4 regions of the Serratia sp. C2(1) genome follow, and region 1 is predicted to be linked to each of the others. Evidence: predicted binding sites of a transcription regulator. Region 1 holds the regulator's gene; each other region holds the start of a gene.
The links. The regulator Fur, encoded in region 1, represses iron uptake genes when iron is present. The targets are predictions, from matches to a motif close to ATAATAATGAGAACNACTATCAA.
Positions count from the first base shown of each region.

Region 2: V2S86_RS01765 (isochorismate synthase) is a predicted target of Fur. The motif match lies at 1,311-1,333, and genes of this name have one in related genera.
Region 3: ftnA (non-heme ferritin) is a predicted target of Fur. The motif match lies at 1,719-1,741, and genes of this name have one in related genera.
Region 4: fes (enterochelin esterase) is a predicted target of Fur. The motif match lies at 1,337-1,359, and genes of this name have one in related genera.

Region 1 is NZ_JAZFBA010000001.1:2,868,014-2,871,142, forward strand. Features, by position in the region: gene ybfE (LexA regulated protein) at 242-529, shown strand; gene fldA (flavodoxin FldA) at 758-1,297, shown strand; gene fur (ferric iron uptake transcriptional regulator) at 1,620-2,066, shown strand; gene V2S86_RS13520 (glycosyltransferase) at 2,274-3,129, opposite strand, start outside.
Region 2 is NZ_JAZFBA010000001.1:377,319-380,447, forward strand. Features, by position in the region: gene entS (enterobactin transporter EntS) at 1-223, shown strand, start outside; gene fepB (Fe2+-enterobactin ABC transporter substrate-binding protein) at 210-1,169, opposite strand; gene V2S86_RS01765 (isochorismate synthase) at 1,369-2,577, shown strand; gene V2S86_RS01770 ((2,3-dihydroxybenzoyl)adenylate synthase) at 2,586-3,129, shown strand, end outside.
Region 3 is NZ_JAZFBA010000001.1:2,134,619-2,137,747, reverse strand. Features, by position in the region: gene dksA (RNA polymerase-binding protein DksA) at 1-148, shown strand, start outside; gene pip (prolyl aminopeptidase) at 308-1,261, shown strand; gene V2S86_RS09995 (DNA polymerase III subunit theta) at 1,291-1,521, opposite strand; gene ftnA (non-heme ferritin) at 1,896-2,414, shown strand; gene yobA (CopC domain-containing protein YobA) at 2,739-3,122, shown strand; gene copD (copper homeostasis membrane protein CopD) at 3,125-3,129, shown strand, end outside.
Region 4 is NZ_JAZFBA010000001.1:365,622-368,750, reverse strand. Features, by position in the region: gene fes (enterochelin esterase) at 1-1,251, opposite strand, end outside; gene V2S86_RS01720 (TonB-dependent siderophore receptor) at 1,564-3,129, shown strand, end outside.

The DNA of each region.
Region 1 (3,129 bases):
TGGCGAAAAAACGCGCTAAAGATAACGGCTTAGCGCGTTTTCGGCTCAGTTAAACATTGTCGTTGCTCTATCTGCTGGGGTAATATGGCGCGCTATAATTTTGCCGCCCTGCTCAGCGTGCTTAGTAACGTCAGGCTGGGGGTGAATTTGGGTTAGGGTTTATTGGCCCGAAGTGTGTTAACCGAACCGTCCGGAAGCGTATACGCTTTTTGATGCAAACTCCCTTGCAGTACCGCTACCTATGGCAAAAGAACAAACGGATCGCACGACGCTGGATCTGTTCGCAGATGAACGCCGTCCGGGGCGCCCGAAAACCAACCCGCTATCCCGAGATGAACAGCTTAGAATCAATAAGCGCAATCAGCTTCGACGCGATAAAGTCCGTGGCTTACGGCGTGTGGAACTGAAAATCAACGCGGATGCGGTGGACGCCCTGAACAAACTGGCGGAACAGCGCAATATCAGCCGCAGCGAGCTTATTGAGCAAATGCTGCTGGCACAACTGGCGGATGAACAGCCGGAACATTGATCTTTGCAGCCGCACATGCGGCACGGTGTTATGGATGACACCGATCAACACCCTTTATTCCTCCCGGCATCGCATAAACGCGATAAAACCCCGGGGTAAATCTCTGGCATGATACGCACTTACCGGTAAGAGGCAGATTCTTGCCATGTCATCATTTTAATCGGTGTTATCGCGTTCAACGCTAACATCGTGCAATGCAATTTATTGAATTTAAAGGTTATACGCGATATGGCTAATGTAGGCATTTTCTTTGGCAGCGACACTGGCAATACCGAAAACATTGCCAAGATGATCCAGAAAATTCTTCAGCAGCAGTTTGGCGCAGAGGTGTCGGAAATCCGCGACATCGCCAAAAGCAGCAAAGAAGATCTGGAAGCTTTCGACATCCTGCTGTTGGGTATTCCTACCTGGTACTACGGCGAAGCCCAGTGCGATTGGGATGACTTCTTCCCGACGCTGGAAGAAATTGATTTCAACGGCAAGCTGGTTGCGCTGTTCGGTTGTGGCGATCAGGAAGACTACGCGGAATATTTCTGTGATGCGATGGGCACCATCCGCGACATCATTGAGCCACGCGGCGCCGCGATTGTCGGCCACTGGCCGACCAAGGGTTACCACTTCGAAGCCTCGAAAGGTTTGGCGGATGACAATTTCTTCATCGGCCTGGCGATTGACGAAGACCGTCAACCGGAATTGACCAACGAACGCGTCGCAGCCTGGGTGAAACAGATCAGCGAAGAACTGAGCCTGGCCGATATCGTCGGCTAACCCTCAAAGGTTGAACAAAAGCCCTGCAAAGTGCATAGTGTTGCCAGCAGGGCCGTTCATCGGCAGCACGGATTTCTGCAATAGAAGCTACATGTTTGTAACTTCCCACATCGTCAAGGTAGACTGAGATATCGGTTTATCCCATCCATCAAGACGTTGCGTGTGTAACATGCAATTGTGCCATGATATCTTTGTTAACAACCGGCGGTTTCCATTTAGGGCAACCGGTTCTATAATGACACGCAATTAACTCTTTGTGCCGACCGATGCCACAGGCAAGAATGCCTCAACTTGATTAGCATAGTAACAGGACTGAATCCGCATGACTGACAACAACACCGCATTGAAGAAGGCCGGCCTAAAAGTCACGCTTCCGCGACTCAAAATCCTGGAAGTACTGCAAAATCCGGAATGCCATCACGTCAGTGCGGAAGATTTGTACAAAAAACTGATCGATATGGGCGAAGAAATTGGCCTGGCGACAGTTTACCGCGTACTGAACCAGTTTGATGATGCCGGCATTGTAACCCGTCACAATTTCGAAGGCGGCAAGTCCGTGTTCGAGTTGACCCAACAGCATCACCACGATCACCTGATTTGCCTGGATTGCGGCAAAGTGATCGAGTTCAGCGATGAGTCTATCGAAGTGCGTCAGCGTGATATCGCCAAGCAGCATGGTATCAAGCTCACCAACCACAGCCTGTACCTGTATGGTCACTGTGAAATCGGTGATTGCCGCGAAGACGACACCTTGCACGACAAAAAATAATGCCCGCAATCGGCATTGAGAACCGCCTTAACGGCGGTTTTTTTATGCCCCCAGGTAAGGGACAAAAAAATCCCCGGACAGGCCCGGGGAAAATCACATCAGAAAGACAACAATTGCAGCGGCACTTCTCCGCGGTACTTCTCTCACTACCCACTTACACGCACTTCACCGTCAACTCACCCGCCGACACGCGGATGGGTAAACTCGTCACAATGCATATTCAAGAAACAGCAGCCGATCGAAGAACATCGGCCAGGCATAGTCGAAAACGCCGCGAACGCGGAACCCTTTGTTCAGGTAGATTTGGCAGGCATCGCTGCTTTGCCATACGCACAGCACGATATGTTTTGCCCGGCGCTGCTGCGCGCGCTGCTTAATCTGGGCAAACAACGGGTTAAAATAGCCCTGCCCGCGGAACCGGCTCTCTATGGCCAGGCTGCAGATAAAATAATCGTCCTCCGTGCTCAGTGTTCGCACAAACCCGTCATAGGCCTCGTCAAGCGGCTTTATTTCATCGCGATACAGCGAGTTCGCCTCAACGCCATACAATTCGTCAACGCTCGCCGCCGTGAAAAATCCGACAAACGCCCCGCACCGCTCGTAAGCCAGGGTAATCAGGTCCAGATAGGGGTCGATATTTTGCGCCCGCTGCAGAGAGACCAGCCCCATCCCGGCGGGGTTGCCGACGGAGCAATACTCCAGATAACTGGTGGCAAAAATCAGCTTCGCCATGCGGGTCTTGTCCGCTTCGTCCGCCTGCCGCCCCGGTAGAAAATGCAGCCCGCCCTGCGATAGCGCCAATACCGCATCGCCCGTTCCAACGGTTGGTCGCCAGTAATTGCCCTCGTCGATCTGCCGTCGGTTATCGGCTATCAAATACTCGCCGAAAAGCTGGTTCACTCGATCCAGCGCGCGATCCTGGGACAGCACCGAATAGTAATGGTAGTGATCGATATCGGACCTTATCTGCGCCGGATAGGCCATACGCGGCACCTCATCGACGGTAAATATTTCCGCATACCGCGCCAGATCCGCCGGCTGCTCAAGCTGCCAATCCACCCGC
Region 2 (3,129 bases), 2.5 Mb from region 1:
TGGCTTGTGGACGGCGCAAAACGTCGTGGGCGACGCGCTGGGGGCATTATTGCTGGGGGCGCTGGGGGCATTTATGCTGCCGGCGATGACCTCGACCAGCTTTGGTTTTGGGGTGGCGGTGCTGGGTGTGGTACTGGCTTTCGCCATGCGCGGTTTGCGCCAGGTGGGCAGCGGCGGGCAGGAAGAAAATCTCCAGCCCGCCGGCGAGACTAGCGAGAAATAAACTGTTTTTCCAACAGCGTCAGCAAGTTGCCGGCGCTGTAATAATCCAGCCGGAAGGTATCGTTGCCCAGCGCGTAAACCCGTTTGTGCTGCACCGCCGGCAGGTGAGCGAGAAAAGGATTGGCCAGCAGGCGTTGTGCGTCCGCGTCGCCGTTGGCGAACAGCATCAGCGTCTGGCCGTTCAGGCCTTCCGCCAGGTTCTCGCCGCTCAACTGAATAATGTCCTTGCGCACGCCCTGACTGCGGCTGTTGTTCAATGTGGCGGGCGGCACCGCCAGGGTGAATCCGAGCTGTTTAAGCATTTGCCCCTGGGACGATTCGGCGGTCCACAGATTGGCGGTTTTGCCGTCAGAACCAAACACCAGCGCGGAGACTGGCTGTTCAGGCAGGGTCATCCGTTGTTTCAGCGCTTTTTCACGCGCATCAAAATCGCCAATAACCTTTTGCGCCTGGGCCTCATGCCCGGTGGCCTGGCCCAATTCTGCGGCCAGTTCTTGCCAGCTTTTGTCGTCGTAATTGACCACCAGCACCGGGGCGATGGCAGAGAGCTGATCGTACAGGCGCAGGGCGGAATCGGCGCCGGTGGCTGACATGATAATCAGATCGGGGGCAGCACCTGCGATGGCTTCCGCATTGGGTTCGCCGACGTACAGACGTTTAACGCCGCGCTGTGCGGCGATGTCGCTCCATTGACGGAAGAACCCCTGTTTGTCCGCCAAACGGCTGCCGGGCGTGGTTGCCCCGCTGGCCACCACCGGTGCGTCGATGGCCAACAGGGTGCCTGTGAGGGTAACGCTGGTAGAAACGATGCGGGCAGGGGGCTGAGTAAGGGTTACCACGCCGTGTGAGGTTTCGATGTCTCGTGGCCAGCCGGTATCGGCGGCATGAGCGGCACCGATGGCCGCTAGCCCGAACAGCGCCAGGCCAAAGATCAGGTTCTTCTTCATAAAGAAAGTCCTTAGGTTTTAAATAGTAATACTTATCATTTATATAATTTATGCTGCTGATTTTCTACCGCGATGATGAGGAGAAGCGCTGTTTACAATTATTGACATGGCAAATTTCCAAGGGTACTTTAACGCGGTCAAACATAAATGATAATCATTATTATGTTTGTTATCATTCACGAAGAGAAATGGAGTACCGATGAGCGTGACTGTAAAGGGTGCCGGCCAAAAGAAATCGCAAAGCAAGGAGAGCGGACTGAATACTGCAGGCGTTTCGCCCACCTCGGGCTTCTTCTTTACCTCTCCTTTCCGTAGCCTGAGTACGCAAGGCTGCTTCGCCAAAATCACGTTGCCTGCAGCAGGCGGGGACCAGGTGAATGGGGAGTTTCAGCGAGAGGTTCGGCACGCTTTCGCCGAAGCGAAACTGGCAGGCGTGAAGAACCCGGTACTTTGCGGTGCCATTCCTTTTGATACTCATCAACCTTCGGCGTTGTTTATTCCCCAGCAAACTCAGTGGTTTGAGCGCGATGCCTTTTTGGTCGGCATAACGCCGCCGCAGGATACCTTGCCGGAAATTACCCGGCAAACCGAAGTGCCTGCCCAGCAGCCTTTCATGCAGATGGTTGCCGATGCGGTGCAGGCGACCCGTGGCGACCGGTTGGATAAAGTGGTGCTGTCGCGCCTGCTGGAGATTGAAACCCGCGAACCGGTTGATCGCCAGGCGCTGATGGCGCGCATCATCGTCCAAAACCCTAACGGTTTTCACTTTCACGTGCCGCTGGAGCAGGGGGCGCTGGTGGGCGCCAGCCCGGAATTGCTGCTGCGCAAATCCGGCGCGCAGTTCCATTCCAATCCGCTGGCCGGCTCTGCCCGCCGCGATGCCGATCCGCAGCGGGACCGTGAAATCAGCCAACAGCTATTGGTGTCGGACAAAGACCTTTATGAGCACAAGTTCGTCACCGAAGGGATGCGTCAGGTATTGGCCGACCGCTGCCGCCACCTGAACATCCCGTCATCCCCTGAATTGCTGAGCACCACCACGCTGTGGCACCTGTCGACGCCTATTGATGGCGAAGCCGCCAGCCGGGCGGAAAATGCGCTTTCGCTGGCCTGCCTGTTGCACCCGACTCCGGCATTGTGCGGCACGCCAACCCGGCTTGCGCATCAGGTGATCAAACAGCTTGAGCCTTTTGATCGCGGCCTGTTCGGCGGCATTGTCGGCTGGTGCGATGCCGAAGGCAACGGCGAGTGGGTCGTGACCATTCGTTGCGGCACCGTGCAGGGCAATCAGGTGCGGCTGTTTGCCGGCGCCGGCATTGTGCAAGACTCTTCGCCGGAATCCGAATGGCGTGAAACCGGCACCAAACTCAGTACCATTTCGCGGGCGTTTGGCCTGAACCAAGGATAGGCATACCCATGAGCATTGATTTTACTCCCTGGCCCGAGGCGTTGGCCCGTCGTTATCGCGAACGCGGTTATTGGACCGACCGGCCATTGACCGACATTATCACCCGCCAGGCCAAAAATGACGCCGTGGCGCTGATCGACCCGCAACGCAGCCTGAGCTATCGCCGGCTTAATCAACTTTCTGACCGGCTGGCCGCTGCGCTGCAACGCCGGGGCTTGCAAAGTGGCGATACCGCTTTGGTGCAGTTGGGCAACGTGGTCGAGTTCTATGTGACCTTCTTTGCGCTGTTGAAAATTGGCGTGGTGCCGGTGAATGCGCTGTTCAGCCATCAACGCAACGAACTCAAGGCTTATGCCGCACAAATCAAGCCTGCGCTGCTGATTGCCGATCGCCGGCATGGTTTGTTCGGCAACGACGAATTCCTGACGGCGTTTCGCGCCGAAAATCCTTCATTGCGCGTAGTGGGGCTGCACAGCCAGGCGGAAGGCGAGCAGTCGCTGGCCGCCTGGCTCGAAGAGGATGCCGAAGATTTTATCGCGACACCGACCCCGG
Region 3 (3,129 bases), 730 kb from region 1:
GCTTTACAACGGCGAATATGGCTACTGCCTGGAAACCGGAGAGCCTATTGGCCTGGCTCGTCTGCTATTGCGGCCAACGGCGGAACTGAGTATTGAAGCGAAAACCGCTCAGGAAATGCGCGAGCCGCACTTGCGCAAAAGAGGCTGATCCGCGGATTGGCTGCATGGGGCAACGGGTCTTTTGCAGCCATTTTAAGCAAACGCACGTTAACTTGTTGGAGAGTGTACGAGTTTTCGGGTTTTACCGTTGACCTGATGGGCCGCTTCGGCTTTTATGAGGGTACGACCACAGAGAGACGGAAGCGCCATGGAACAATTACGAGGTTTGTACCCGCCGTTAGCAGCGTATGACAGCGGTTGGCTGGACACAGGGGATGGCCACCGGATCTACTGGGAACTGAGCGGCAACCCGAAGGGGAAGCCGGCAGTCTTTATTCATGGCGGACCGGGCGGCGGCATTTCCTCCTATCACCGCCAACTGTTCGATCCGCAGCGCTATAAGGTGCTGCTGTTCGATCAGCGCGGCTGCGGCCGCTCCAAACCGCACGCCAGCCTGGACAACAACACCACCTGGCATCTGGTGCAGGACATTGAACGCCTGCGCGAAATGGCCGGCGTGGATCAATGGCTGGTGTTCGGCGGCTCATGGGGCTCGACGCTGGCGCTGGCCTATGCGCAAACCCATCCGCAGCGCGTTAGCGAAATGGTGTTGCGCGGCATTTTCACGCTGCGTAAGCAGGAACTGAGCTGGTATTACCAGGACGGCGCTTCGCGGTTCTTCCCTGAAAAATGGGAGCGCGTGCTGTCGATTCTTTCCGAAGAAGAGCGCAAGGACGTGATCGCGGCCTACCGCCGGCGTTTGACCTCAAAGGATCTGCAAGTGCAGCTTGAAGCGGCGAAGCTGTGGAGCGTGTGGGAAGGGGAGACGGTAACCCTGTTGCCAAGCACCGAGTCCGCCTCCTTTGGTGAGGATGACTTTGCGCTGGCGTTCGCCCGCATCGAAAACCACTACTTTACCCATCTGGGCTTCCTGGACAGCGACGACCAGTTGCTGCGCAACGTTCCGTTGATTCGCCATATCCCGGCGGTGATTATTCATGGCCGTTACGACATGGCTTGCCAGGTGCAAAATGCCTGGGATTTGGCGAAGGTTTGGCCGGAGGCGGAGCTGCATATCGTCGAGGGGGCCGGGCACTCCTTCGATGAACCGGGTATCCTGCATCAGTTGATGCTGGCCACCGACAGGTTTGCGACAAAATGACGCAAAACCCGCCATAACGGCGGGTTTTTTTATCTGGATTTCGGCTCGTACGGCAGGCGCGAATACTTGTGTGATTCGACGCGATAGAACGCCACGCGTTCGCGGAAATAGTCGCGCAGGTGCGCCGGCTGTTCGCGCTCAACCATTTCCGGGATCACCGGCATGTTATAGCGTTCTTTAAACGCCACGCCGGAAGCCGCGAGATCAACGTTCACCTTGTCCATCTCTTCTTTGGAAAGCTCTGCCAGATTGTAACCCACCGTATTCTCCTTACTGTCGCCGCATTGGATCAGCGCAGAAGGTAATGCACCCGGCGGCGCTTGGCAAGCCTGAAGCGCAAGGAGAGCAGGGCGGTGGGAATAACGTTGGTCATCAGCGATTATTTATTATGGCGAAGGCAATGCAATCCATTTATTTTATCAAATAAGAATGATTCGCTTTCTGGTTAAATATACGGATGAAAATAATTATCATAATAATTTAGGTGAGTAATTTGGTTTTAATATATATCATTGATTTTTAATCATTTAAAAATAAAATGAAGTCTAATGTAAATCAGGTGTTTTTATTTTGTTCTTGCCAAGGCATAATGCGGGAAAATTAAATCGATACCTGCAAAATAAAAGGGATAATTATGCTGACGCAAGAAATGACCAAAAAGCTGAATGAGCAACTGAATCTGGAATTTTATTCCGCCAACATGTACCTGCAAATGAGCGCATGGTGCAGCGATAAAGGCTTTGAAGGCGCGGCCGCATTTCTTAAAGAGCATTCTCAGGAAGAGATGCAGCACATGCAACGTCTGTTCGATTATCTGAGCGATACCGGCTCCCTGCCGCTGCTGGGCACCATCGCCGCGCCGCCGGTTGAGTTCGAATCCCTGGCGGACGTGTTCCAACAGACTTACGAACATGAGCAACTGATTACTCGCCAGATCAACGAACTGGCGCACGCGGCAATGATCGCTCATGACTACTCTACCTTCAACTTCCTGCAGTGGTATGTTGCTGAGCAGCATGAAGAAGAGAAACTGTTCAAATCCGTGCTGGATAAACTGGCGCTGGTGGGCAATAGCGGCAAGGCGCTGTTCTTCATCGATAAAGATCTGAAGAAAATGGGTGCAGCCGGTGAAAACGGCAACGGCCAGGGTTAAATCTGCGCTGAAGAACCGCGCGTCGGGCTTTGCCTGGTGCGCGGTTTTTTTATGCCCTGCTTTTAGCATGGTTTAGCAGCGATACGTGCTGCCAGATCGCAGAATGCCAGCGTTCTGCTCGACTTACGGATCGAGTCTCGTTATCATTTAATTCGATACGCTACAGGGAAGGTAGAGAGTTAAAAGGAAGGTAGAGAGTTAAAAACAGCGAGTTAGCCGTTATTCCTGTTCTTCTGTTTACCCGTGGCGCAATCATCTGCGGTGGGTTCCGGCTGCCGGCCTTAACCCTTATCACCCTCGATTATTGCTTTAAGGGATATCACTGTGATCGGTAAAATTCGTTCTTCGTATCGCCTGTTTTCTACCATTTTCGTGCTGTTTGTCGGGTTGTCCTCGCAGCAGGCACTGGCGCATGCCCATTTGAAAGTGCAGACGCCGGCGGAAGATGCCATCGTCAGCCCGGCACCGAAGGTGCTGACGCTCAATTTTTCCGAAGGCATTGAGCCTAACTTCAGCGGCGTGAAAATTACCGGCCCGAACGATGCCAAAGTGAAAACCGGTAAATTGCAGATTGAGGCGGGCAACAACACCCAGATCATTTTGCCTATCGAAGATGATCTGGCTGCCGGCAAATATAACGTCAGTTGGCACGTGGTTTCGGTCGACGGTCATAAAACCAAAGGCCAGTACAGCTTCACCGTTAACTAAGCATGAG
Region 4 (3,129 bases), 2.5 Mb from region 1:
GCACAGGGCATCGTGCCCGCCTTCCACCACCCGGTATTGCACCTGATGGCCGGCATCACGCAACACACCCGCCATCCGGTCATTCACCCTGCGCGCCACCTGTTCGTGGGTGCCGGCTTCCATAAACACCTTCAATCCACCCTTGCGGCCAACGCCCTGTTCGGCCTGGCGCAGCAACCAACCGGCATCGGCCGGCACGGCAGATTGTTGGTACATGTCGCGACGCGGCCACCAGAAAGAGCCGGACTGAGCAATCACGCCGCCAAAACGCTGCGGCCAGTGAAGGCCGGCATACAGCGAGGAGAGCCCGCCGAAGCTCTGGCCACACACCAGCGTGCTTGCAGGGCTGCCGCTGTGCGGTGCCCATTCAGCCAATTGCGGCAGCAGCTCTTCCTGCACCGCCAGCCAAAAATCTTCATTGCAGGTCAACTCATGCGCACGCTGTTTTTGATCGATGGCGTCAATCAACAGATAAACCGCCTCCGGCAGTTTGCCTTCACGCGTCAGTTGCATCAGCGGATCCCAGACCGGCATGTTGCTCGACCAGAACTGGCCGTCCAGCAGCAGGGCCAGCGGCCGTTGCGCCGGGTTGCCGTCGCCGGTGGTGTAAACCCAAACGTTACGGGTATTGCCCAGCCGCGCACTGTGCCAGCTGTGGCGTTGCAGCCTGGCGGGCGGAGCCGGGGTACAGCGCCCGCAGGCCGACGCATAGCGATCGAAATCCTGCCAGGCCGGTTGCGGCAGCGCCGCCGGCATATGCAAGCCGGACAGGAGGTTACCGTTGGCACCGGGCCAGGAACGATAAGGGTTAAGCAGATCCTGGGTGGCGCTGGCAAACACCTGATGCCACCAGTGGCGAACCGAATGCATGTTGGCATGCGCGTCGTCATCACTGAGCGTCAGCGGTCTATCGTCCATGCAGGGTATAAAGCAGTAGCTGCCACGCCAGTCGGCGCTCAGCTCGGTTTGCCAATACCAGACGTCGGTGCCTGCCAGCCGTTGCAAGCTCTGTGGTGGTGACGCCTGATGATGATCGGTGAGGCAGTTGATGTGGATCCAGACGCGTTGATAGGCTGAAGTGAGCTCACATCCCTGAGGATCGCGCCATAAAAATGTGACCTTCCCTCGCCCATCGCCTTGCAGCTCCACCAGCGGCGTGCCGCGTTTGGCGATATTCAGCCACCATCCATGACGCCCGGCGTGCTTGCTCGATAATAATCTGCTGCTTTCTGACTCGGATTTTGTTTTCAAAACGCCTATTCACTTTTAGCTGGCAGCGGCAGAAACGCCGGCACATTCGCGGCGCGGGGCGCTGCCCAAAAAAACGGTAAACCGAATACTATTGATAATTATTTTCATTTGCAATAGTGTGTTAAGGCTCGTAAACAGAGCAGGTATTTTTCAACAGGGACGGATACCGCTTTTTAGCGCTGAATCCAATGCCGTTGCGTCTCGGCCTGTTGGATTTTTATTTCCGAAAACACAAAAACTACAACCGCCCTTCTCTCTACCGGAGGCCTGTCTTCGGTGCCCCGGGAAGGGCAGCAAGGTAGGAACACTCACATGAACCGCAAACTCTCAGGTTACTCCTTAGCCACACTCATCGGGTTAGGGTTAGGCGCGTCCGCCTTTGCGCACGCCGCACAGCAAACTGATACCACAGCAGAAACCGATACCGCCGCCAAAAGCAAAAAAGAAGCCGCCGAGGACACCATTGTCGTCACCGCAGCCAGGCAGAACCTGCAAGCGCCGGGGGTGTCCACCATCACCGCCGACGAAATCAAAAAACGCCCTCCGGCACGCGATATCAGCGAACTGATCCGCACCATGCCCGGCGTTAACCTGACCGGCAACTCCACCAGCGGCCAGCGCGGCAACAATCGTCAGATCGATATTCGCGGTATGGGCCCGGAAAATACCCTGATTCTGATCGACGGCATCCCGGCCAGCAGCCGCAACTCGGTGCGCCAGGGTTGGCGCGGCGAACGTGACAGCCGCGGCGATACCGCCTGGGTGCCGCCAGAGATGATCGAACGCATCGAAGTGCTGCGCGGCCCTGCGGCAGCGCGCTATGGCAACGGCGCCGCCGGCGGCGTGGTCAATATCATCACCAAGAAAAACACCAAAGATCTGCACGGCTCGCTGAACACCTATTTCAACGTGCCGCAGCATAAGCAGGAAGGCTCCACCAAACGCACCGACTTCAGTTTGTCCGGCCCGCTGAGCGACCAGTTAAGCTTCCGCCTGTTCGGCGGCTACAGCAAAACGCAGGCGGATGCCTGGGATATTAACGAATCGCACAAATCCGAACGCGCAGGCGCTTATGCCAGCAGCATTCCCTCCGGGCGCGAAGGGGTAGTCGACAAAAACATCGACGCCCTGCTGCACTGGGATTTCGCTCACCTGCAGTCGCTGGAGTTTGAATATTCCTATGGCCGCCAGGGCAACCTGTACGCCGGCGATACGCAAAACACCAACACCAACGCACTGGTGCAAAGCAACTACGGCGAGGAAACCAACCGCATCTACCGCGAAACCTTCGGCCTCACCCATCGCGGCGCCTGGGACAACGGCGTCGGCACCAACAATTACATTAGGTTCGAGCGCACGCGCAATACGCGTCTGAACGAAGGTTTGGCCGGCGGCACCGAAGGTATTTTCGACACCAAAAATGAAGGTTTCGGCACCACCAAGCTGGACGATTTTCTGGCGCACAGCGAAGTCAGCGTGCCGTTTGAATTGGGCGTCACGCAAACCGCCACGCTGGGCACCGAGTGGAACCAGCAGCGCATGAAGGATGGCACGTCAACCAGCCAAACGCTGATGGGCGGAACCATCCCTGGCACAGAGACCGGTACTCGCAGCCCTTACGCTTCGGCGAATATCTTCTCGCTGTTCGCCGAAGACAATATCGAGCTGACTGACAGCACCATGCTGACGCCCGGCCTGCGTTACGACCTGCACTCCGAAGCGGGCAACAACTGGAGTCCGGCGTTGAACCTGTCGCAGGAATTGGGCGACAACTTTACGCTGAAAATGGGCATCGCCCGCGCCTATAAAGCGCCGACGCTGTTCCAGACCAACCAAAACTATTTGTTGTACAGCAAGGGGCAAGGTTGTGCGGCCAGC